Regions from separate parts of the Bradyrhizobium sp. B097 genome, predicted to be linked through region 2. Evidence: predicted binding sites of a transcription regulator. Region 2 holds the regulator's gene; each other region holds the start of a gene.

Region 1 (7,974 bases), 330 kb from region 2:
GCGCGCATCGGGCAACGCACGCGACACGATCACGCTCATCGCGTAATCGAGGTAGGACTTCTTCATCTCGTCGAGAATGGAAACGGGACGAATATCGGAGGGCACCGGCGGCTCGCCGGGCTTGTCGTCTTCGGGTTCGGACAAAGGGGAAATCCGGTCAGTTCTGCTGGGGAATCATATAGACCATCAGGGGCCTGATAACCACCCTTGCGCGGCTCCGGCAAGCCGTTTTTCCCTTCGTTTTTTCATGTACTTACGGGCTTGTTTGCGGCTTCGGCCGCGGCTTGGCCCGGGAAGCGAATCGTGAGCGGCGAATTGCGCATGGAACACGGGTTCCCGGTACGGTATTCGCCGCTCACCATTCGCGATTTCGCTTCTCTCAGTGCCCGAACACCACTGCGTGCATGATCCGCCCGGGCACGAAGGTGAACAGGCCGGCAATCACCAGCGCGCCGAAGAAAATGCCGATCATCGTGAACTTGTGGCGGCGGACGTTGTGGCTCCGCGCGGCCGTCACGCCGAGCACCAGCATGACCAGTGAGAAGATCGACAGCAGGTGTATCGGACTCCACGGGCCCACCAGCTGGATCTGATGGATCCAGAACGAGCTCCCGGCGACGACCAGCATCAGGATCACCCAGATCCAGCCCAGCGTCCGGTGCGGCAGCGTGCCCTTCGGGGCCGCGAGCTGGATGGAGCCGAGCACGAAGGCAGCCATCGCGGCAAAGGCATGGAGCGGGATCGCAGGCGCAGCGTCGAGCAATGGCGCGAGGCTCATGATGGCAGCCCTCGAGTGAAGCTCACGGCCAGACGTCACTCGCCGCAGGCCAATGTAAATATCATTCACATTGACCTGTGTCAAAGTCTGGGGAACTTGCGCGATCCACTGGATGTTAGTGAAATATGGTCAGATGGATATGAGGTTATCCTCATAATCCACACAAGGACCTATCCTCGCCGCGTCATACCGCCGCTCCGGGAAATGAATCTTCACGGAACGGCGCCTGACGGAAGCGTCGAAACCGCGACTTGCGGTCAGAACGGGATGTCGTCGTCCATGTCGCTGTTGCGGCTGCCGCCGCCGGCGGCGACCGCGCGGCGCGGCGCTGAGCTGACCGGACCGGACGAGCCGAAATCGCTGCCGCCGCCATCATCGGCGAAGCTGCCGCCTCCGCCGCCCCGCCCGTCGAGCATGGTGAGGTTGGAGTTGAAGCCCTGCAGCACGACCTCGGTCGAGTACTTCTCGACGCCGCTCTGGTCGGTCCATTTGCGGGTCTGCAACTGACCCTCGATGTACACCTTGGCGCCCTTCTTCAGGTACTGCTCGGCGACCTTGCAGAGGCCTTCGTTGAAGATCACGACGCGGTGCCACTCGGTCTTTTCCTTGCGCTCGCCGGTGCCCTTGTCGCGCCAGGTCTCCGAGGTGGCGATGGAAAGATTGGCGATCGGACGGCCGTCCTGCGTCCGCCGGATCTCCGGATCCTTGCCGAGGTTTCCAACCAGGATCACCTTGTTCACGCTTCCCGCCATTGCATCATCTCCACTCGAAAACCGGGCGCCGGACATCGGCCGCCACTCTCAACCATCGCCACTTACTTGCAGGCGTCGCGAATGACCTATACGGCCGGTGCCGGCTCGATGCCCTCGCCGTCGCGCGGTTATCCACGATTATCGAGATATAGCACCGCAGCCGGCACTGTTCCAGTTTTGTTCGCCACAACCAGCCGTAGAAGCGGCCGATGGCGACGGCGCGGCCGCCGATTTCGGTCCCAGTCACCAGCGAGCTCCGACGCCTTACGAAATGCAAATCAAATCAACGCCTTGCCGTGTCGATACTTCGTCCGCGAGTGTTGCATTTGGGAGACGGCGTTTCCGGTTGAATCAGCGTATAGGTACCAGCCATCAGATGGGCGCTCGCGTCTGAAATCGCGCTTCGGGACCTTTTGGAAGCCGATTGGGAAGCTGGGGGTTTGATTATGAAGAAGTTTTTGCTCGCGACGGTTGCGCTGATTGCGTTCGCTGCGCCGGCCGCGGCCGCCGATCTCGCTGCGCGCCCCTACACCAAGGCGCCGCCGCCAATGATCGCCGCCGTCTATGACTGGAGCGGCTTCTACATCGGCGCCAACGGCGGCTGGGGCTCAAGCCACAATTGCTGGGACCAGATCCCGGGCGGCATCCTGCTCGGCTCGGATGGTTGCCATGATGCGACCGGCGGCGTTGCCGGTGGCCAGATCGGCTATCGCTGGCAGGCTGGCACCTGGGTGTTCGGCCTCGAAGCGCAAGGCGACTGGGCTGACTTGAAGGGCAGCAACAACAGCGCGATCTTCCCGGGTCTGTTCACCAACCAGAGCAAGATCGACGCGTTCGGCCTGTTCACCGGCCAGATCGGCTACGCCGTCAACAACGTGCTGCTTTACGCCAAGGGCGGTGCCGCGCTGACCGACAACCGCTTCAGCACCTACTTCACGCCGACCGGCGTGCTCGCCGGCCGCACGACCGACACCCGTTGGGGCGGCACCATCGGCGCCGGCATCGAAGTCGGCTTCGCGCCGAACTGGACCGCCGGTGTCGAGTACGACCACCTGTTCATGCAGGACAAGACCTACAACCTCACCACCCCGACCGGCGCGCTGTTCAGCGGCATCCGCGATCGCCAGGACGTCGACCTCGTCACCGTCCGCGTGAACTACAAGTGGGGTGGCCCGGTGGTTGCGCGCTACTGATCGCGCGACACGGATTTGATCCAAACGAAAGGCCGGCCTCGCGCCGGCCTTTTTGTTTGCTTGGTCGGCTCGTTTGCGCGGCCAAGCGCGGTTGGCGACATCCTGCATCGCTACAATGCCGGGCTCGCGCCGCCCTCGATCTCGGCCAGCGACACGCGCTGGGGTTGGACCGACGGCGCCGGCGTCGAATACATGTTCGCCGCCAACTGGTCGGCCAAGCTCGAGGACAATTACATCGATCTCGGCAAGGTCGCGCCGATCCAGTACACGCCCGCGATCAACGATCGCTCGGAGTGGAAGGACACGTTCCACACCGTCAAGCTCGGCATCAATTACCACTTCAACGTGGCGAGCCCGGTCGTATCAGCGAAATACTGAGCTACCGGCAGTCGCGCGCCGCACCTGCGCAGCGAACACAAGAGCCAGCCTTGCGCCGGCTTTTTCGTTGCGAGCAAGGCGCGCCTCGCGCGGGCCGTTTTCCGTGCATTGTGGTTTCACGGATACACAACTTCCAAGATTTCTATGTAGAAACACACGAGCGTCACACGACAGGGCTGTGACGTTCCCTTCAAGTTTGGAGGGGCAACAAGAAAATGGGACTGGGACTTTGAAAATCAGGAATGTTTTGCTGGCATCGGCCGGCATGTTTGCCTTCAGCGCAATTGCACCGGCGATGGCCGCCGACATGGCGGCCCGCGCGCCTTACGTGAAGGCTCCGCCGCCGGCCGCGATCTACAACTGGACCGGCTTCTACATCGGCGGCTTCGGTGGCTATGCCAGCGAGGACTCCGGCAACCCGAAGATGGAAGGCGGCTTCGGCGGCGGCACCATCGGCTACAATTGGCAGGCCGGCAACATCGTGTACGGCCTCGAGGCTGACGGCGCCTGGGCTGACGTCAATGCGTCCGCTACCGCTTTCGGCATCACCGCGACGAGCAAGATCGAGTCGCTCGGCACCGCGCGCGGCCGCATCGGCTTCGCCGTCGACAAGGTGCTGTTCTACGGCACCGGCGGCTACGCCTGGGCCGACAACAAGCTCACCCTCAGCGCTGGCGGCGTGAGCGTCTCGCAGAGCAACTTCCACTCCGGCTGGACGGTCGGCGCCGGCATCGAGGCGTTCATCGCGCCGCAGTGGTCGATCAAGGGCGAGTACCTGTATCGCAGCCTCGGCGGCGAGACCTACTTCGGCATTCCGTCTGCCGACATCAACCTGCACACCGTGCAGTTCGGCGTGAACTATCACTTCGGCGGCCCGATCGTCGCCAAGTACTGAGCGAAAAGCAGACCTCAGGGTCTCGGAAAGGCCGGCCTCGCGCCGGCCTTTTTCGTTGCCGGAACCGGGCCCTGCTGACGGCTGCTGCCATCAGGCAAACTATCCGTTGATGGACGCGACTCAGCACTGGAAATTGTCGGCCGTTCTTCCTACGTTCCAGTCTTCTCACCCATCGGCGCAAGGTCCCGGCAGCACCGGCGATGCGCGCCCAAAAGGCGCCCGATCATGCGCCCGGAAATGTCGCTATGGATGAAGTGCTCAAGGCGAAGCGCCAACAGAACGCCGGCTCCTCATCGCGCGCCATCACGATCCGCGGCGCGCGCGAACACAATCTGAAGAACATCGACGTCGAGATTCCGCGCGACAAGCTCGTGGTGTTCACCGGCCTGTCCGGCTCCGGCAAATCGTCGCTCGCATTCGACACGATCTATGCCGAGGGCCAGCGCCGCTACGTCGAGTCGCTGTCGGCCTATGCGCGCCAGTTCCTCGAGATGATGCAGAAGCCGGACGTCGACCAGATCGACGGCCTGTCGCCGGCGATCTCGATCGAGCAGAAGACGACGTCGAAGAATCCGCGCTCCACCGTCGGCACCGTGACCGAGATCTACGACTATATGCGCCTGCTGTGGGCGCGCGTCGGCGTGCCCTATTCGCCGGCCACGGGCCTTCCGATCGAAAGCCAGATCGTCTCGCAGATGGTCGACCGCGTGCTGGCGCTGCCGGAAGGCACCCGCCTCTATCTGCTGGCGCCGGTCGTGCGCGGCCGCAAGGGCGAGTACAAGAAGGAACTCGCCGAGTACCTCAAGAAGGGCTTTCAGCGCGTCAAGATCGACGGCACCTTCCATGAGCTGTCGGAGGCGCCCGCGCTCGACAAGAAATTTCCGCACGACATCGACGTCGTGGTCGACCGCATCGTGGTGCGTCCCGACCTCTCCCAGCGCCTCGCCGAAAGTTTCGAGACCGCGCTGAAGCTCGCCGAGGGCCTCGCCGTGATCGAATACGCCGACGCGCCGGCGGCAGCACCGGCCGAGGACAAGAAGAAGACCGCGAAGATCCACGACAAGAGCGGGCCCGAGCGCATCCTGTTCTCGGAGAAGTTCGCCTGCCCGGTTTCCGGCTTCACCATCCCCGAGATCGAGCCGCGCCTGTTCTCGTTCAACAACCCCTATGGCGCCTGTCCTGCCTGCGGCGGCCTCGGCGTCGAGCAGCATATCGACGAGGACCTGGTCATCCCCGACAAGGAGCTGACCTTGCGCAAGGGCGCGATCGCGCCCTGGGCGAAATCGTCGTCGCCCTATTACATCCAGACCCTGACCGCGCTCGGCAAGCACTACAAGTTCACGCTCGACACCAAGTGGAAGGACCTGACCAAGAAGGTGCAGGCCGCGCTGCTGCACGGCTCGGGCGACGACGAGATCAAGTTCTCCTATGAGGACGGCGTCCGCTCCTACGACACCAAGAAGCCGTTCGAGGGCGTCGTCACCAACATCAATCGCCGCTACCGCGAGACCGAGAGCGAGTGGGCGCGCGAGGAGCTCGGCAAGTATTTCTCAGACGTGCCCTGCGCCGGCTGCAACGGCTACCGGCTGAAGCCCGAGGCGCTGTGCGTCAAGATCGGGGCTAAGCATATCGGCGAGATCTCCGAGCTCTCGGTCAGGCGCGCCGGCGAATGGTTCGAGACCGTGCCGGAGGCGCTGAATGCGCAGCAGAACGAGATCGCCGCGCGCATCCTCAAGGAGATCCGCGAGCGCCTGACCTTCCTGCTCGACGTCGGCCTCAATTACCTGACGCTGTCGCGCTCGTCCGGCACGCTGTCCGGCGGCGAGAGCCAGCGCATCCGCCTCGCCTCGCAGATCGGCTCAGGCCTGACCGGCGTGCTGTACGTGCTGGACGAGCCGTCGATCGGCCTGCACCAGCGCGACAATGCCCGCCTGCTCGACACGCTGAAGCGGCTTCGCGACCTCGGCAATACCGTGGTCGTGGTCGAGCATGACGAGGACGCCATCCGGCTTGCCGACTATGTGCTCGATATCGGCCCCGGCGCCGGCATGCATGGCGGCCACATCGTCGCCGAAGGCACGCCCGACCAGATCATGCGCAACCCGAAATCGCTGACCGGCAAATATCTCACCGGCGAGCTTTCGGTCCCCGTGCCCGACCGGCGGCCGCCGAACCACCGGCGCACCATCAAGGTCATCAACGCCCGCGGCAACAATCTGAAGAACGTCTCGGCCGAGATCCCGCTCGGCCTGTTCACCTGCGTGACCGGCGTTTCCGGCGGCGGCAAGTCGACCTTGCTGATCGACACGCTCTACAAGTCGATCGCGCGCAAGCTGAACAATGCCAGCGAAGGCGCGGCGCCGCACGACCGCATCGAGGGCCTCGAGCACATCGACAAGATCATCGACATCGACCAGTCGCCGATCGGCCGCACCCCGCGCTCCAACCCCGCGACCTATACCGGCGCCTTCACGCCGATCCGCGAATGGTTCGCCGGCCTCCCCGAGGCAAAGGCACGCGGCTACGAGCCCGGGCGCTTCTCCTTCAACGTCAAGGGCGGCCGCTGCGAGGCCTGCCAGGGCGACGGCGTCATCAAGATCGAGATGCATTTCCTGCCCGACGTCTACGTCACCTGCGACACCTGCAAGGGCAAGCGCTACAACCGCGAGACGCTGGAGGTGCTGTTCAAGGGCAAGAGCATCGCCGACGTGCTCGACATGACCGTCGAGGAGGCCGCCGAATTCTTCAAGGCGGTGCCGCGGGTGCGCGAGACCTTCCAGACCCTGCACCGGGTCGGCCTCGACTACATCCATGTCGGCCAGCAGGCCACCACGCTGTCCGGCGGCGAAGCCCAGCGCGTCAAGCTGGCAAAGGAGCTGTCAAAGCGCGCCACCGGCCGTACGCTCTACATCCTGGACGAGCCGACCACTGGCCTGCACTTCCACGACGTCGCCAAGCTGCTGGAGGTGCTGCACGAGCTGGTCGCCCAGGGCAACACGGTGGTGGTGATCGAGCACAATCTCGAGGTCATCAAGACCGCCGACTGGGTGATCGACCTCGGCCCCGAGGGCGGCGACGGCGGCGGCGAGATCGTCGCCTGGGGCCCGCCCGAGGACATCGTCAAGGCACCGCGCAGCTACACCGGCAAGTTTTTGGCGCCGGTGCTGAAGAAGGCGAACAGCAAGCCGAGGAAGAGCAGCAGCGCAAGCGAGGCGGCGGAGTAATCTGGGAAACCCCAAATCCGGGTCAATCGTGGATATCCTCCGTGCGCCGAAGCGTTTTTGACTGGTCTTAGAATGAGCGTCGACTGGTTTCGCAGGCAGTCTTGGTCGCAAGAGGATCAAACCGAATTTTGGCGGCGCTTGAACAGAGCGCGGGAGACAAATCGGGCGCAGTACGTCTTCATCCAAGGCTTCACTCTGATGGAGATCGGGCAGCGATACGATGCCGATGCGATAGCTCTCTTCAACCACGTGATCGATCGCTACCCTAATTCCATCACCCTCGTGCAAGCGCTCTCTGCAAAAGCCGACTGTCTTTTAAGGTCAAGAGACATCGAGGGCGCGCTGACTTACTATGAGCATGCGATCCAGAGGATGCGCGCCAAGCCGAGCGTCCAGACATGGGCGTGGCTTGAACTTGCGTGGGTCGTCGCGACTAACGAACTCTCGAATCACTATGAGACTGCGCTTGCGGTCCTTGATGAGTTCGGGAGTCGAGCAGGATTGTTTCCCATAGTAGTATTCCGCGTCTACGGAAGCCGTGCCCTTATCATGAGCGCCTGCGGATTGGCCGACCTTGCCGCGAGTAACGCACGTACAGCGCTTAGTGCGGCCAACAAGGAAGAGTCCGGAATTCGATACCATCCGAAGATCGGTGTTGTGGGACCAAGGTACGATGACATCCGGGCGCGTTTAGTGGCAATCGCGTCCGCGTGAAATCCGGTAAAGGGCAAGCTGGTGAGCAAGTAGCCCGGAT
Region 2 (7,974 bases):
CTGCCGGGCGCGGTCGGCCGGATGGCGGCGTTCGGAATCGGGCCGATGGTCGTGGCAAGCACGGGTCTCATCCTGCTCGGGCTGTTGCGCACGCCGCTGCGCTGGTCGGGCGCGGTGCTGTTGGTGGTGGCCTCGGTCTGGGCGCTGCGGGTGCCGCAGCCGGACGTGCTGGTCTCCGCCGACGGTCGCAACGTTGCGGTGCGGGGCGGCGACGGCCGGCTGCATCTCATGCACAGCGCGAAGGACGCCTTCCTCGTCAAGGAGTGGCTGGCGGCGGATGCCGATGCGCGGACCGCGACCGACGCGTCGCTCGGCGAGGGCGTCTCTTGCGATCCGAGCGGCTGTGTGACGCAGGGGCCCGGCGGCGCCTTCGTCGCGCTGGCGAGCCGGCCGGAGGCATTGGCCGACGATTGCGAGCGTGCGGCGCTGATCGTGACCGCGCGGCCGGCACCGCGGGGCTGCGCGGCCTCGGTGATCGATGCCGAGCGGTTGCGGCGCCACGGCGCGCTGGTGCTGCGGCGCATCAGGGACGGCTACGCCATCGATGCGGTCAAGCCCGGCGGGATCGACCGGCCGTGGTCGCCGGCGGTTCCCGGCGATGGCGAGAGCGAGACGACGCTACGCACACCCGCCAGCGCGCCGCGGCCCGCCGTGGATGCGACGCCGGCCGAGACCGATTTGCAGGGCGAAGATTAGCCGTTGTCGGGTGAGGGGCCGGTCGGCAACTCGAACAGGCCGAGATGGTATTCGTCGGAGTCAGGGCCGGCGTCGGGCTTCTTGACGAGGGTGAAGGAAGCCTCGGGGAATTGCTCCCAGACCTTCAGGTCGTCAGCCGTCACCGTCAGCCAGCCGAACCGGAACATGTAGCGGCCCGGCTCCGTGACGCGTCCAGCCTTTTGCCATGTGACCTTGTCGACCACCACGCACGTCCTCCGTGCCCGATGATGCGCCAAGGCGCGCGTCGACGCAATTCTCCAGCTGCGCCCCGGAGCCCGGCGTCCGGGGTCGCTCGAAATCGCTTAGGTCATCCGCCGCCGGACAGCTCATCCCGCGGCGACGATGCGTTCAACCCAAAAACAGCGACGCAAATGCGGAGGGGCGCCGCTCCACTATCTTCGGCTTCTGCTCGACCGGCGGATGCAGTGCCGGCAATTGCAGCACGCTGACGCGTTGTCCCTCGACGAGTTGGGTCACCAGCACATGGCTGCCGTCGGGGAATTCGACCGCGTCATGATGGCGATCGGGAACGTCGGGCTCGACTTCGTTGAACACTCCGACGCGGAAGTTCATCGTCTTGGTCCAGATCCAGCGGCTGTCGTAGCGAACGTTCTCGGCGAAAGCGAGCTCGGTGCCCGGCAGCATGCAGACCGCGACAGTGGGATCGGTCTCCGAAGCAAAGCCGCGGGTCGACGTGCCGCGGAAAGTCGTGGTGATCAGCGTCTCTCCAACAATGGCGGGGCGCGACGCCACGGCGTGCAGACTATAGTCACACATCGGATGGCTCCTCTAATCGAGGTAGCGACCCGTGCCTCTCCTTGAGGCATAGGGCCTCTACCAGAGTGGACGATAGCGAACGAGTGTCTCCTCGTTTCTGGGCGATTGTACGACTGGTCGCCCAACGCTCCCGATCACAAACACGCGACGCTGCGTGAGAGGTATCGGAGCGCATCGGGCAAACAGCACACTACCCTATCATCCAAGGAACGATCCGATGTGTCGCTCGTTCCCCGCCGCCGCAAGTATTTGAAATTCAGTATTTGCGATAGAGGCCGATCAGCTTGCCCTGGATGCGGACCCGGTTCGGCGGCAGAATGCGCACTTCATAGGCGGTGTTGGCCGGCTCCAGCGCGATCGACGCGCCGCGGCGGCGGAAGCGCTTCAGGGTGGCTTCCTCCTCGTCGATCAGCGCCACCACGATGTCGCCGGTGTTGGCGACGTCGTTGCGCTGGATCAGCGCCATGTCGCCGTCGAGGATACCGGCATCGACCATCGAGTCGCCGCGCACTTCCAGCGCATAGTGCTCGCCGGAGCCAAGCATGTCGGGCGGTACGCTGATGGTGTGGCTGCGGGTCTGCAGCGCCTCGATCGGCGTACCGGCGGCGATCCGGCCCATCACGGGGACCGCGACCGGACGGTTGCCGTCGTCCTCGGCGATCGGCGGCGTGCTTGTGCGCTTGCCGAGGGTGCCTTCGATGACGCTCGGGGTGAAGCCGCGGCGGCCGTTGCCGCCGCCGGCCGCGAGCTCGGGCAGCTTGATGACTTCGATGGCGCGGGCGCGGTTGGGCAGGCGGCGGATGAAGCCGCGCTCTTCCAGTGCAGTGATCAGGCGGTGGATTCCGGACTTCGAGCGCAGGTCGAGTGCATCCTTCATCTCGTCGAACGAGGGCGGTACGCCGGCCTCCTTCAGACGTTCATTGATGAAACGCAGAAGTTCGTACTGTTTGCGCGTGAGCATCTCGAGTATTCCCCCGGTTGGTAGCGTCGTTCGATTCCGAGACTTTTCAGGCGGGGCCTGACCTCAGGAGCACGGTGCTCATCACAAGCGCTCCCTCGCGGCCTCCCATTTGTACACACCAGTACTCGAAACAAATCATGAACGGACACTATATGTTCGATATGTGTTCCGCAACCACTTAATTTCCGGTGAACGCATCCGGCGAGCGCTCAAGCGATGCGGTCTGCGCCGTCACTCGGGCAGTGTCAGGATCTCGCATTCGCTGCCTTTGACGGCGGCGGGCGCAAACGGTGGACGCACGAGAAGTGCCCGTGCCGCAGCGAGATTCCCGAGCAGGGACGAGTCCTGCTGCATGACAGGCGTTGCGATCAGCGTGCCGTCCTCGCGCGCCTCCAGACGCGCCCGCAGATAGTCCTCGCGCTGGTCGTTGGCGGCGAGGTCGCGGCCGAGCAATGCGCTCGCGCGGCGATGATGAACAGCTTTTCGGCCGCTCAACGCCCGAATCAACGGCACCAGAAACAGGAAGGCGCAGACATAGGAGGACACCGGATTGCCGGGCAGGCCGATCACCCGCATTGCGCCGAGCCGGCCATGCATCATCGGCTTGCCGGGCCGCATCGCGATCCGCCAGAACGCCATCTTGACGCCCTCGGCCTCCAGCGACTGCTTGACCAGGTCGTGGTCGCCGACCGAGGCGCCGCCGGTCGTGATCAGGATGTCGGCACCGGTCTCGCGCGCCCGGCGGATGCCGGCGGTGGTGGCTTCCACCGTGTCGGCGGCAACCCCGAGATCGACGGTCTCGGCGCCTTCGGCGCGGGCCAGCGCCCGCAGCGCATAGCCGTTGGAATAGACGATCTGGCCGGCGCCGGGCTCCGAGCCCGGCATCACCAGCTCGTCGCCGGTCGCCAGCACCGCGACCTTCGGACGGCGGTGCACCGCAAGCTCCGGATAGTTCATGGCGGCCGCCAGCGACAGCGCGCGATCGGAGAGGCGGCTGCCGGCATCGAGCAGTACGTCGCCTTCACGGAAGTCGACGCCGGCCGGGCGGATGTGCCGTCCGGCGGCAGCTAGCTCGGTGATCGTGATGTGGTCGCCGTCGACGGCGGTGTCTTCCTGGATGATGACGGCGTCGGCGCCGTTAGGGATCACGCCGCCGGTAAAAATTCGCACCGCTTCGCCGGCGCCGACCATTCGCTCGAGCGGCCGGCCGGCGGCGACTTCGCCGATCACTCTGAGCCGGGCCGTCAGATCACCGGCGTCGGCCGCGCGCACGGCATAGCCGTCCATCGCCGACATCGGCTGCGGCGGCTGGGTGCGCAGCGCGGCGAGGTCGCGCGCCAGGGTGCGGTGGTAGGCGGCATCGAGCGCGACCATCTCCTCCGGCAGCGGTTCGGCGCCGGCGAGGACGGCGGACAGGGCATCGGCAACCGGCATCAGGGCCACGCTCGGAGCTCCTTCAATCCTAATGTTCAATACCAAGTGCAGTCAGAGCCCTCGCCACGTCATCCGTCGATGTCACGTGGATGGCATGAAGGCCGCGCGCCCGCGCGCCCTCGATGTTGGCGGCCAGGTCGTCGAAGAACAGGATCCGCGACGCCGGCACGCCGATGGCTTTTACCACATGATCGTAGGCCTCGGCGTCGGGTTTCCGATGGCCGATCGTCGAGGACAGGAAGACGGTGCGGAAATGGCTGAGCAGCTCGGCATGGACGGCCGAGAAATGCGTAACGTGGGCCGGATTGGTGTTGGAGAAGGCGTAGAGCGGCATCCGCTTCGCGGCGGTGGCGAGCAGGGGGGCGATGCCCGGCATCTCGCCGGTGAAGATCGCATTCCAGCCTTCGAGGAACTGCGCATCGGTGAGGTTGACGCCGAGCGTCCGGCGCAGATTTGCGAAGAACGCCGCGTCGTCGATCCGGCCGATCTCGTGATGCTTGAAGCTGTCGTCGACGACAAATCGCGTGGCGAGGTCGGCCGGCGCGCAGCCGGCATGCTGCGCCCAGTGCGCCATCACCTTCTCGAAGTCGATGTCGAGCACGACGCGGCCGATATCGAACAGCAGCACGTCGACGGAATCGGGAGAGAGTTGCGAGGTCATTGCGTGAAACCGTGTACGAGAATTGCGGGCGGGCGGCAATGTCCCCGATTTGTGCGGCAGGCATGCGACGAAGGTGGCGAGGTGTCGTCCCTGCGAAAGCAGGCCCAGGGCGGCCACGGCGAAGCTTTCAATCCCGTCATCCCCGGACTCCGCTCCGCGGCTTCTTCCAGCGACAAAGGCGAAGCCTTTGCGCGGGGGTGACGATGATAGAGACGAACCCGCGATCTCCCCCAATCGTCGTCCTGGCGAAAGCCAGGACCCATAACCACGACATTCGTTGATGAGTGGGATCGCGGCCCCAGCGTCGCGCAACAATGGACACTAGGTGGTGTGGACTCTAAGGATTCCCTTTTAGGAGCAAATCAGATTCAAGGCTGCTTTTGGGAGGCAGCCTTGGGTGCGATGGACCGATTGGTGTTGAGCGACGCGACGTGGGAGCGGATGGCGCCGCTGATCATAGGGCGCCCCGATCAGAAGGGCTCTACCGGGCGCGACAACCGGATGTTCGTGGAAGGTGTGCTGTGGATCGTGCGTACGGGGTCTCCCTGGCGCGATCTCCCTGAGGTCTTTGGGGATTGGAACAGCGTGTTCCGACGCTTCAGCCGATGGAGCATCAAGGGTGTTTGGTGGCGGATATTCGAGGCGATGTCCGATGACCCGGACTTCGAATATCTGATCGTCGATTCCACCATCGTTCGGGCGCATCAGCACGCCGCCGGGGCCAAAAAGGGGGGTCTGAAGATCAAGCGATCGGCCGCTCGCGCGGGGGCCTGAGCACCAAGATACATATGGCCGTTCGAGGCTTGGGATGTCCCGTGCGGTTCACGCTTACCGCAGGTCAGAAGGGCGATGCACCGCAGGCCGCCGCATTGATTGAGGGCTTATCCGCCGAGGTCGTCATGGCCGACACGGCCTATGATGCCGATCACTTGCGCCAAGCCATCGCCGCCAAGGGCGCGCTCGCCGTCATTCCCAACAACCCGTCACGCGCGCTCAAATATCCGCTCGACAAGCATCTCTATGCCCAGCGCCATCTCGTGGAATGCTGCTTCTCAAAGCTCAAGCAGTTCCGACGCGTCGCAACCCGCTTCGAAAAGACCGCCCGAAATTATCGCGCCGTCGTCACCCTCGCAGCCATTGTCCTATGGATGCGCTAGTGTCCACACTACCTAGGGGTAATGGGTCCTGGCTTTCGCCAGGACGACATCAAATGTGTGGCGCGGTCTTCGTCCCGATCGTCGCCCGCACGAAAGCAGGGACCCATAACCACAGGCTCGTGTTGTTGATGAGGGCTGTGGCCCCGGCGTCGCGCAACAATCACCTTCCAGCGACTTGTTGCTTGCCGGGCAGACCTCTCACATTCTGGAAAGCGCCAGGCCGAGGTAGGCGATCAGCGCGCCGGTGCTGAGGATGACGACGACGAGCGCCTGCTCTGAACGCGCCTGCAGGGTTTTTCGGCTCACGGCGATGACGCTCCATCCTTCGAGATCATGGTGCCCAACTAACATCGGCTGATATCCGTTCCGGTTCCTGCCCGGGAACTTTCATCAATGTCGGCTGCCTAGGCATGGCGCGTCTCGTTGCAGGCCAGAAACGCGCAACGCCGCCCGCATTGAAATAGGACGGGCGACGTTGGTTCTAGCCCCAGGAGGAATGGCAAAATCCTGACGTTATGGATACGCGCGAGCGAGCAATAAGGTTCAGTCTTCGACCCGTATGAATCCGGTAACTCCGAAGGAACAAAGGAAAGCGCCGGGGCGAGGTCTAGGATGGTGTGACCAAGTTGCTCTGGCCTCAGCGTGTACCCCCTCGCTGGGGCCCTTCTTTGAGCAGCGATCTCGATGAGCGCGGCTAGCAATGCAAGCCGGCCCCCGATGCGGGCTCACTGTTCGCCCAGATCGATCGGCGTGAGGATGCTCTGCCGCAGCGCGAGGCGGACCAGCTCGATATCCGTGCTGACGCCGAGCTTGTCCTTGATCAGGGAATGCAGGTTCGCGACTGTCTTGGGGCTGAGATGCAGTGCCTCGGCGATCTCGTCGGTGGTCTTTTCCGCAAGCAGCATGCGCAGCACCTCGAACTCCCGAGCGGTCAGGAGGTCGGCGGCGGCGGTCTCGCCGGCGAGGTGGCTGAGCGCGAGTTCGTGGTCGATGTCCGGGCTGATCGCGATCTTGCCCGACAGCGCGTCCATCACGGCGTGCACCAGCGTCTCCGGCGGGCTGGTCTTGGTGACATAGCCGCTCGCGCCGGCGCGGATCGCCTGCACGGCAAACGCCGCGTTCTGGTGCATGGTGAACACCAGGATCTTTGCCCGCTTGTCCCACTGCCTGAGGCGCCGGATGGCTTCGATGCCGCCGATGCCGGGCATCGACAGGTCCATGATGACGAGGTCGGGCCCGGTCTCCTTGTAAAGGCGGTAGGCCTCGACGCCGTCGGAGGCTTCGGCGACGACCGAGAGGCCCGGCTGCTTCTGCAGCATCGCCCGGTAGCCCTCGCGAACGACGGCGTGGTCGTCGACCAGCATGATAGTTCGCGTCGTATTGCTCATGCCGCGCGTTCCACAAATGCGGCCTCTCGGCCGGCTGCGACGGGAACGCTGACACGGAGCGAAGAGCCGTTGGACTGTCCGGCCCCGAAGCTCAGCCGCCCGCCGAGCGCGGCGACCCGCTCGCGCATGCCGAGCAGGCCCATGCCGGACTTCACTTGAGTATCGCCGGGCCTGCCATCATCATCGATCGCGAGCACGATTTCGCCGCCGCCGGCCGAAGCCGTCTCGCGCATCTCGAGCCGCAGCATGACGCGCGTTGCGTCGGCGTGCTTGGCTGCGTTGGTGAGCGCCTCCTGCACGATGCGGTAGAGATTGGCGCCGGTGGAGGCGGGGATGTGCTCGAACGATCCCGATACGGCGATCTCGAACCGCGGCTGTCCCCGGCTGCGGCTGTTCCAGCCCGCGATCAGGCCCTCCAGACTGGCTGCAAGGCCGAGTTCGTCGACATCGGGCGGGCGCAACCTGAAGAGGGCGCCGCGCAACGTCTCCATCATGTCGGTCGCGGTCCGCGCGATGCCGTCGCATTCGGTGAGCAAAGGCGGGCAATCCTGCACCGCGGTCAGGCGCGCCGAGGCAGCGAGGGCGCGGATCGCCGCCAGCGATTGCCCGAACTCGTCGTGCAGCTCGCGCGCGAGATGCTGGCGTTCCTCGTCCTGCACCACGATCAGTTTTTGCGTCAGGGCGTTGCGGTCGGAGAGCGCAGTGGCGAGGCGCTCGGCGAGATGGTTGAAGACGTCGCCGATCGCCGACAATTCGGCGAGGTCGAACGCCGGCAGGCGCGCGGTGAGGTCGCCAGCGGCGATCCGTTCAAGCCCGTCGCGGATCAGCCGCGTCGGACGCAGCGCACGCGACAGCGCCGCATAGACCAGGGCGCAGAGC
Region 3 (7,974 bases), 3.7 Mb from region 2:
GCGCTGAACGGCACGATATGCACCGAGCCGTCGCCGGCGCGCAGCCGCATGGTGCGGATCGAGACGTTCTCGACCACGCCCGACAGGCCCGACACCGTGACGGTGTCGCCGACCTGCACGGTGTTCTCGAGCAGCAGGAACAGCCCGGTGATCAGATCCTGCACCAGCTTCTGCGAACCGAAGCCGATCGCGATGCCGACGATGCCGGCGCCGGCGAGCAGCGGCGCGACATTGACGCCGATCTCGCTGAGCGCGGTGAGCCCGACCACCGCGACGATGATGCAGAACAGCGCGGTGCGCAGCATCGGCTGGAAGGTGCGCAGGCGCGCGGCGCGGGCGAAATGCCCCTCGCGCGACAGCGTGTCGATCTGCCGGTCCATCAGCGCATTGGCGACTTCCCAGATCACGGCCGCGGCGAGCGCGGCGATGCCGATCGTCACCAGCGCCGAGATCAGCCGAGAGCCGATCTGGCCGCCATAGAACCAGACGATGGCGTCGACGCCCCAGACCTCGAGCAGCGCGACGAAGCCGACCAGAGCGATCACCGCCGTGACCACCTTGCGCAGCAGCGGCAGATAGCGGTTGGCGCGGGTCTCGAGTCCCGGGAAGCGCTGCATCAAATCCGGGCTGATGCGGAAGCCGCGGTCGATCAGGCTCAGCACCACCATGGTGACGAGCCGGGTGACCAGCAGCACCGCGACGGTGCCGACGAAATATTGCAGCAGCAGCGAATAGCCGTTGCGGATGTTCAGCGCCCACACCGCCCACAGCGCGAGATCGAGCGCGATCGCCAGCACATGCCACAGCGAAGCGAGACGATTGCGCGTCCGTGCCGCAAGGCCGGTGCGATCGGCCGGCGCGCGGATGACGTCGGCGACCTGGCGGCGGCATTGCAGGATGATGACGACGATGAAGAGGTGCACCACCAGCATCACAAGCCGGAGCAGCGCGGCGTAGCCGGCGTGGGACAGCCCGAGCAGCAATGCGACATTGGCCAAGCAGATCCCCGAGACCCCGACGGCGACGATGCGCCGCGCCCATATCTCGATATAGGCCGCGGTCTCGGCACGGACGCGGACCAGGCCGAACGGGCCGGCCAGCGCGCGCACCGCACAGATCAGCGCGCGCGAGAAGGCATAGGCGTTGATCACCGCGAGGATCACGAGCCGCGTGGTCGACTGATTGCCGATCTCAGTGCTGAGCAGCGCGGCGGCCACGCTGAGAAACACGACCACCGGCAGCAGCTCGAGCACGAGGCGCCCGAGCACGAAAGGCAGCCGGACCAGCGACTGCCAGGCCCGTGCCAGGCTGAGCCGGCGGCGATGCAGATCGCCCTCCGGCGTGACGTCGGCAACCGACGACGGCGGATCGGCGCTGGCGAGCGCCTGCACCGGCACGCGCGCGGTCTGCGGCAGCCGCGCTTCGAGGAACGCGACCGGCCGCTTGATCAGGCGGAACACCACCCATTCGGCAGCGAGCGCGCAGCCGAGCACCAGCGCCAGCTTCCAGGCGATGTCGATCATGAGGCCATAGGCTGCCGGATCATTGGCGGTGCGCAGGAACCAGTAATAGAACGCCGGGAAATGCGTCAGCGTGCGCGCGACGTCGGCGACCTCGCGCGACATCTCGCCGACCTGCTCCGAGACCATCAGCAGAAGCTGCGCGCCGAGGCTGTCCGCGCTGAGCGGGATCGGCGAATGCTGCTCGGGCGCCGGCTGCGCGGCCGCCTGCGGCGAGGCATTGGCGATGGCGCGCAGCGTGTTGATGATCTCGCCGCGCTTCTTGTCGTCCTGCAGCGTCTCGAGCGCGCGCTTGGCCTGCTCCGGCGTCAATGCGTCGCTGGTACTGGGCTGCGGCGGCGCCGGCTTGGCGGCGGGCTGCGCCAGCGCGGGCGAGACGAACAGGGTGAGGACGAGAAGGATCGCAAAGCGAAGTTTGTGCGACACGAGGGCCTCTTATTAAAATAATTGCGCGACCGCAGATCCCCCGGGAGGACTCTGCTCTCGCGCTCGCGCCATGTCGGATCGCCCCTTTTCGCCTTGATGATGTGTCGGAAGTTTGCTGCTGCGACGACCATCTCTTGGCATTTGCCGCAACACGATCGTCACAGGTGTTGAGCGGCGTTTACGCATGCGACGCGTTCCCGGTCGAACCGATCGATCGGCGCACCACACGCCAGGGCTGAGGTGACAGGATCTTTCGCTTGACGCAGGCCGGCGGTCATGATGTTCTTATTTTGTTCTTATTGTTTCCGATTACGTTTCGAGGTGGCCATGCACGACGTCTTTGCCGAGAACGGCCCGATCAGGCTCTTCATTCACGACGACAGCGAGACACCGATAGAATTCATGCGCGACCTGCTGCGCACGGTATTCGGCAAATCCCGGAAAGAGGCGGTTGCCGCTACCGCACGGATCGAGACCCTGAACGGAATCGCATGCGGTCCCTATCCAGCACCTGTGGCCCAAGCCCTGCTGGAGTCCGCGCAGCAACTGATCCGCAGCAATGGCTATCCGTTAACGATCACGACGGAGGCCGCCGACGCGGCTCGGCCATGCAACCTCTGTGGCTCACTGGAACCCGTGACTGATGTCTTTCTCGTCCGCAAGACGATCTGCCTGTGCAGCAACTGCTTGCTCGCCGCCAGGGCCAGCTCGGAAAAACTGCCGGGCGAGGAGTTCAGATATGCCTTTATAGCCCTCGATTGGCATTTTGCCGGAGTGCCGCGCAACCAGATCCTGACCCGGTCGCGGCAGTTTCCCGGTCACATGCGTGCTGATGTTCAGATCGCGATCGACAGGCTGTTCGACGCGCCGATCCATTTCTTCGGCCTTCATGAGGAACACCGCTACGAGACCCTGGCCTTCGCCGCGCTGATGGAGAACAGCCGCAACGCACCAGCGATCGCCCCGCCGCAGTATCACGACGTCGACGTCGGCGAGTCCGAGCCGGTGAAATGCCTCACCAATGGCTTGTGGCTGTGCCAGACCGAAGAGCTGCGCTACGCGGTGCTGCTCAGCTACCATCGCGATTATCAGAGCGAGCCGGGCTTGCGGATCGAGCTTGCGGTGCCCGCGGGCGCCGCTGGAAACGCCCTGGTGCAGCGGACCTTTGCCGACCTGGAAGCTGCCGTGCGTGCGGCACGATCCTATCGCGGAAAGATCCTGTCACTGGAGGATGCCGCTGACTATCGCGGCCGCGCCCGCGGCGTGACCGTGCACCGCCTGCCGACCGTCGCCCGGGATGACGTGATCCTGCCGGAACGGACACTGCGGCTGCTCGATCGCAACGTGCTCGGCTTTGTCGAAAGCCGCGACCTGCTGCGCAAGCTCGGCCAGTCGACCCGCAAGGGCATCCTGCTCTATGGCCCGCCGGCACCGGCAAGACCCACACCATTCGCTATCTCGCCACCAACCTGCCTGATCACACCACGCTGATCATCACCGCCGAACAGGTCGGCCTGCTCGGCGCCTATATGAACCTTGCCCGCCTGCTGCAGCCGACCATGGTCGTGATCGAGGATGTCGACCTGATCGCGCGCGACCGCGAGGACATGGGCGGGCCGTGCGAGGAATCCCTGCTCAACAAGCTGCTCAACGAGATGGACGGCCTGAAGGAGGATTGCGACATCCTGTTCGTGCTGACCTCCAACCGGCCCGAAGAGCTGGAGAGCGCGCTGGCCGGCCGGCCCGGCCGTATCGACCAGGCGATCGAGGTGCCGCTGCCCGACGAGACCGGACGCGGCAAGCTGATCCGGCTCTATGGCAAGGGCCTGCCGCTCGAACAGCCCGTCATCGACGAGGCCGTGCGGCGCACCGAGGGCGTCAGCGCCGCCTTCATCAAGGAGCTGATGCGCCGTCTCGCCCAGGCCAGCATCGTCAGCAGCGGCGGCGGACAGGTCACCGTCTCCGACGTCGACGGCGCGGTGACCGAAATGCTGTTCGATGGCGGCCGGCTCAACGCCAAGCTGCTCGGCGGCGCACAGGGAATGAGCGCGGGGTGACTGGCCGGAAGGCTCGGCTGGTCGTCAGCCGTGTGCCGCCTGCGGCAGCAGCAAGTCCCGCTCCCCTCGTGCGACGCGTGCAAGCTCGTCGGACATCCGCGTCAGCACGCCCTCCCAGGCCTGCGGCTTATCCTGGCGGAACAACCGCATGGTCGGATACCAGGGCGTGTCGGCGCGATCGCGCAGCCAGCGCCAGTCGAGCGCATAGGGGCACAGCATCCAGACCGGGCGGCCCAGCGCGCCGGCAAGATGCGCCACCGAGGTGTCGACGGCGATGACGAGATCGAGCGCGCAAACGGCCGCTGCGGTGTCGGCGAAATCGCCGAGCGTCGGCGCGAGGTCGACAACATCAGCACCGAGACGCCGCAGCACCGGGGCATCGTCCGGCCGCGGCTCCTTCTGCAGGCTGTAGAGCTGCACGCCAGACGTGACCAGCCGCGGCAGCATGGCATCGGCCGGCAGCGAGCGCTGGCGGTCGCCCTTGTGCCTGGCGTTGCCGGCCCAGACCACGCCGACCTTCAGCACGGACACGCCGGCGAGCGCCTCGCGCCAGCGCGCGAGCTTGGTGGCGTCCGCCTGCAGGTAGGAGGCCGCCGATGGAATAGTCTCGACGGTGGTGCGGAAGATCCGCGGCAGGCTCAGCAACGGCAGTTGCAGGTCGAACGGCGGCAACGGCTCGCCGCGGGCGAACACCGCGACGTCGGGCAGCATCGGCCGCAGCAGCGAGACCAGCGCCGGCTGCACTTGCAGAATGATCCGGCCGCCTTTGCCCGCCAGCATCGGTACGTAGCGGACGAAATTGATGGCGTCGCCGAGCCCGTATTCGGCAAACAACAGCAGCGTGCGTCCCGCCAGCGGCTCACCCTGCCATTCCGGCTCGTCGAACACGGGATCGCCTTCCCTGAGCATCTTGGTCTTGCGGCGCCATTGATATTCTTCAAAACCTTCCTCGAACTCGCCGTTCATCAGGAGGAAATGCGCGTGGTTGTAATGCGCCAGCGGCTGTTCGGGATCGAGTGCGATGGCGCGGCGCGAGGCCACCAGCGCCGCGTCGATCTCGCCGGCATTGCGCAGCGCGACCGCAAGATTGGCGTGGCCCTTGGCGTAATTGGGTTCGAGCGCGATGGCCCGCCGATGCGCGGCGACCGCCGCCTCGACCAGGTTCTGCGTCTCGAAGATGATTCCAAGATTGGTGTGCGCGGCGGCATAGTCGGGCTTGAGCGCCAGCGCCAGCTCGGCGCAGGCGATGGCGTCGTCGACCTGTCCGAGCTCGAACAGGCAGGCACCGAGATTGTTGAGAATGACGTGATCGGACGGATCGCGAGCCGAGACCTGCCGATAGATGCGGACCGCCTCCTCGCGCTCGCCCAGTTCGTGCAGCACCATGGCCAGCAGACGCCGCGGCGCGAAATTGTCGGGATCGAGCGCGATCGCGCGGCGATAGTGCAGGACCGCGTCCTCCAGCCGGCCCAGGCGGTAGAGGGCCGCGCCAAGGCCGCTATGCAGCCCGGGATGATCGGGATCCGCGCCGAGCCCGCGGCGATAGGCGGTGGCGGCGGCGTCGTGCTTTTTCTGATCGGTCAACGCATTGCCAAGGTTGAGCCAGACGCCGCGATAGGCCGGATCGCGCGCGATCACCTCGCGATAGGCCTGCTCGGCCTCGACCGGCCGCTGCTGCCCGGCCAGCGCGACGGCGAGGTTGAACCGCGCCCGCGTCAGGCCGCCATCGAGGGCGATCGCACGGCGAAACGCCGCCTCGGCCTCGTCGAAGCGAGACAGCTCGCACAGCGCAACGCCGAGCTTGATGTGCAGGCCGGCATCCTTCGGCCGCAATGTGATGCCGCGCTGGAACGCCGCCACCGCGCCCTCGTGCTCGCCCTTCACGGCGAGCGCATCGCCGAGCGTGGCGAACGCCGGTCCGTGATGCGGATCGAGGCTGAACACCCGGTTCAGCAGCACCGCGCCTTCGGCGGCGCGGTCGGTCACGAAGGCGATGACGGCAGACAGATGCAGCGCCGGAACATGGTCGGGATCGGCGGTGAGGATATCGCCGCACAATTTGCCGGCCTCCGTCGCGCGGCCCGCGCCATAATGCGCCGCCGCATCCAGCAACATCCGATCAACAGCCACACTGCCCACGATACCGCCCCCGCCAAAAACCCCGATGGGGATTAAACGCGCGGCGTCGCCAAATCCGGCACGCAAATCCCGATTGAAGGGGGAGGTCCTGATCTCTTCTCCTTCCCCTGAACGGCGGAAGGTCGGGATGGGGCCAGCCGCAGACGCCGGTGTTTATGGAGAGAGCAGATCCCCACCCGCTTTGCTCTCACGAGCAAAGCGGCCTCCCCTTTTCAAGGGGAGGTGGGCGCCGAGCAACGACAATGCGCCCGGCCATCCCCCTCTTGACGTCCAGCTCATCATGTAACATATGAAGTTACATGATACGCGATAGCCGATTGTCTGGTGTCCTGCATGGCCTGCTCCACATGATCGGAGCGGGTGAGCCTGTCACGTCGGAGCAACTTGCGCACGCGATGGCCACCAACCCGGTGGTCGTGCGTCGCGTGATGGCGGGCCTGCGCGAGCAGCGTCTGGTCCGTTCGGAGAAGGGCCATGGCGGCGGCTGGACGCTGGCGCGCGATCCGGCCGACATCACGCTTGCCGACATCTATCGCGCAGTCGGCGCGCCCACGATCGTCGCGATGGGCCATCGGTCGGAAAATCCCGGCTGCCTGGTCGAACAGGCCGTCAACGACGCGCTGTCAGGCACGTTTCGCGAGGTCGAGGCCCTCTTCCTGAAGCGGCTCGGCGCGGTGACGCTCGACGCGCTCGCGAAGGATTTCAAGCGCCGGCTCGCCAAATACAAGCAAAGTCTCGAGGACCAGATTCATGCAGCCAAGTGACCAGGCGAAGCCGCTTCCGTTCAATGACCCCGCGCACTGGGACAAGATGGTCGCGACCTACGAGGCGCAGTCGCAGCCGTTCACGACACACTTCGCCGAGGCCGCGGTCGCGATGCTCCCGATCGGCCCGTCGTCGAAAGTGCTCGACGTCGCCACCGGCACCGGTGCCGCGGCGCTTGCGGCCGCGCGCAGGGGTGCTGACGTCACCGCGATCGACTTCTCGGCCGGCATGGTGGCACGGGTTCGCGCGCATGATGTGGCGAATATCAAGGCACGGCAGATGGACGGCCAGGCGCTCGACTTGCCGGATGCCGCCTTCGATGCGGCGGTGTCGGTGTTCGGCGTGATGCTGTTTCCGGACTGGCGCGCCGGGCTGCGCGAGATGGCGCGGGTGACGCGGCCAGGCGGATCGGCGGCGATTGCGGTCTGGAAGAGCGCCGACGGCGCCGCCGTGTATCTGCTGCTCTCGCAGATCATCCGGCGGCTCTACCCCGATAACGTCACGCCGATGCCGTGCACGGGCCTCGCCGAGCTCGCCAATCCCGGCCGCCTCAGCGCTGCGGTCATCGCGGCCGGCTTCCGCGATCCTGTCGTCGCCGAGATTACCCACGACTTCAAGCTCCATGTCGCCAATCCTGCCGACGTCGACAAACTGTTCGAGTTCATGCCGCATTGGAGCGGGCTCGATGCAGAGCAGAGCGCCACGGTTGCGCGGGCCTTCCGGAGCGAGATCGCGCGCGGGCGGATCGGAGACACCTTCGCTATCCCCTCGACCGCGCTGATTGCGACGGCCCTGCGGCCGTAGCCGCCGCGATCCGGCAGCAAGCACCTCATGAGACGGGTGCGTTATCAACGACCCACTTTGCGTGCGCTGAACGCGAATGACGGCCTGCTCGCAGCAATATCGTGCGCTAACGGCTTCTCAAATCGTGCAATGACGTAGCAGCCCAGCAACGCCGCGTTACAAAAGCCGATGCGTACGGAGATTCCGCGGCGTGCCGCGCGAGCCGTGTACTACAACAAACCCGTATTTTTTGAATGTGCGCCGATTCCGCAGCGGGGCCGGCG

Evidence for each region. Region 2 encodes LexA, which represses DNA repair genes until DNA is damaged. Its sites were predicted from a motif close to TGTTCNNNNTGTGTTCNG; they were not measured.
Region 1: a site for LexA is predicted at 4,138-4,155, ahead of uvrA (excinuclease ABC subunit UvrA). Genes of this name have one in related genera too.
Region 3: a site for LexA is predicted at 2,227-2,244, ahead of AAFG07_RS03370 (ATP-dependent Clp protease adaptor ClpS). Genes of this name have one in related genera too.

What each region holds. Positions count from the first base shown of each region.
Region 1 is NZ_CP152412.1:4,765,350-4,773,323, forward strand. It holds gene gyrA (DNA gyrase subunit A) at 1-144, opposite strand, end outside; gene AAFG07_RS22455 (DUF2306 domain-containing protein) at 380-778, opposite strand; gene AAFG07_RS22460 (single-stranded DNA-binding protein) at 1,036-1,530, opposite strand; gene AAFG07_RS22465 (outer membrane beta-barrel protein) at 1,977-2,723, shown strand; partial or broken gene AAFG07_RS22470 (outer membrane beta-barrel protein) at 2,811-3,101, shown strand; gene AAFG07_RS22475 (outer membrane beta-barrel protein) at 3,337-3,996, shown strand; gene uvrA (excinuclease ABC subunit UvrA) at 4,242-7,220, shown strand; gene AAFG07_RS22485 (hypothetical protein) at 7,293-7,934, shown strand.
Region 2 is NZ_CP152412.1:4,440,086-4,448,059, forward strand. It holds gene AAFG07_RS20925 (ComEC/Rec2 family competence protein) at 1-696, shown strand, start outside; gene AAFG07_RS20930 (hypothetical protein) at 693-920, opposite strand; gene AAFG07_RS20935 (hypothetical protein) at 1,066-1,494, opposite strand; gene lexA (transcriptional repressor LexA) at 1,751-2,455, opposite strand; gene glp (gephyrin-like molybdotransferase Glp) at 2,687-3,898, opposite strand; gene AAFG07_RS20950 (HAD family phosphatase) at 3,918-4,550, opposite strand; partial or broken gene AAFG07_RS20955 (IS5 family transposase) at 4,992-5,707, shown strand; gene AAFG07_RS20960 (hypothetical protein) at 5,906-6,058, opposite strand; gene AAFG07_RS20965 (response regulator transcription factor) at 6,433-7,095, opposite strand; gene AAFG07_RS20970 (histidine kinase) at 7,092-7,974, opposite strand, start outside.
Region 3 is NZ_CP152412.1:713,990-721,963, reverse strand. It holds gene AAFG07_RS03375 (mechanosensitive ion channel domain-containing protein) at 1-1,946, opposite strand, end outside; gene AAFG07_RS03370 (ATP-dependent Clp protease adaptor ClpS) at 2,274-3,437, shown strand; gene AAFG07_RS03365 (ATP-binding protein) at 3,395-4,003, shown strand; gene AAFG07_RS03360 (tetratricopeptide repeat protein) at 4,028-6,118, opposite strand; gene AAFG07_RS03355 (Rrf2 family transcriptional regulator) at 6,442-6,906, shown strand; gene AAFG07_RS03350 (methyltransferase domain-containing protein) at 6,893-7,711, shown strand.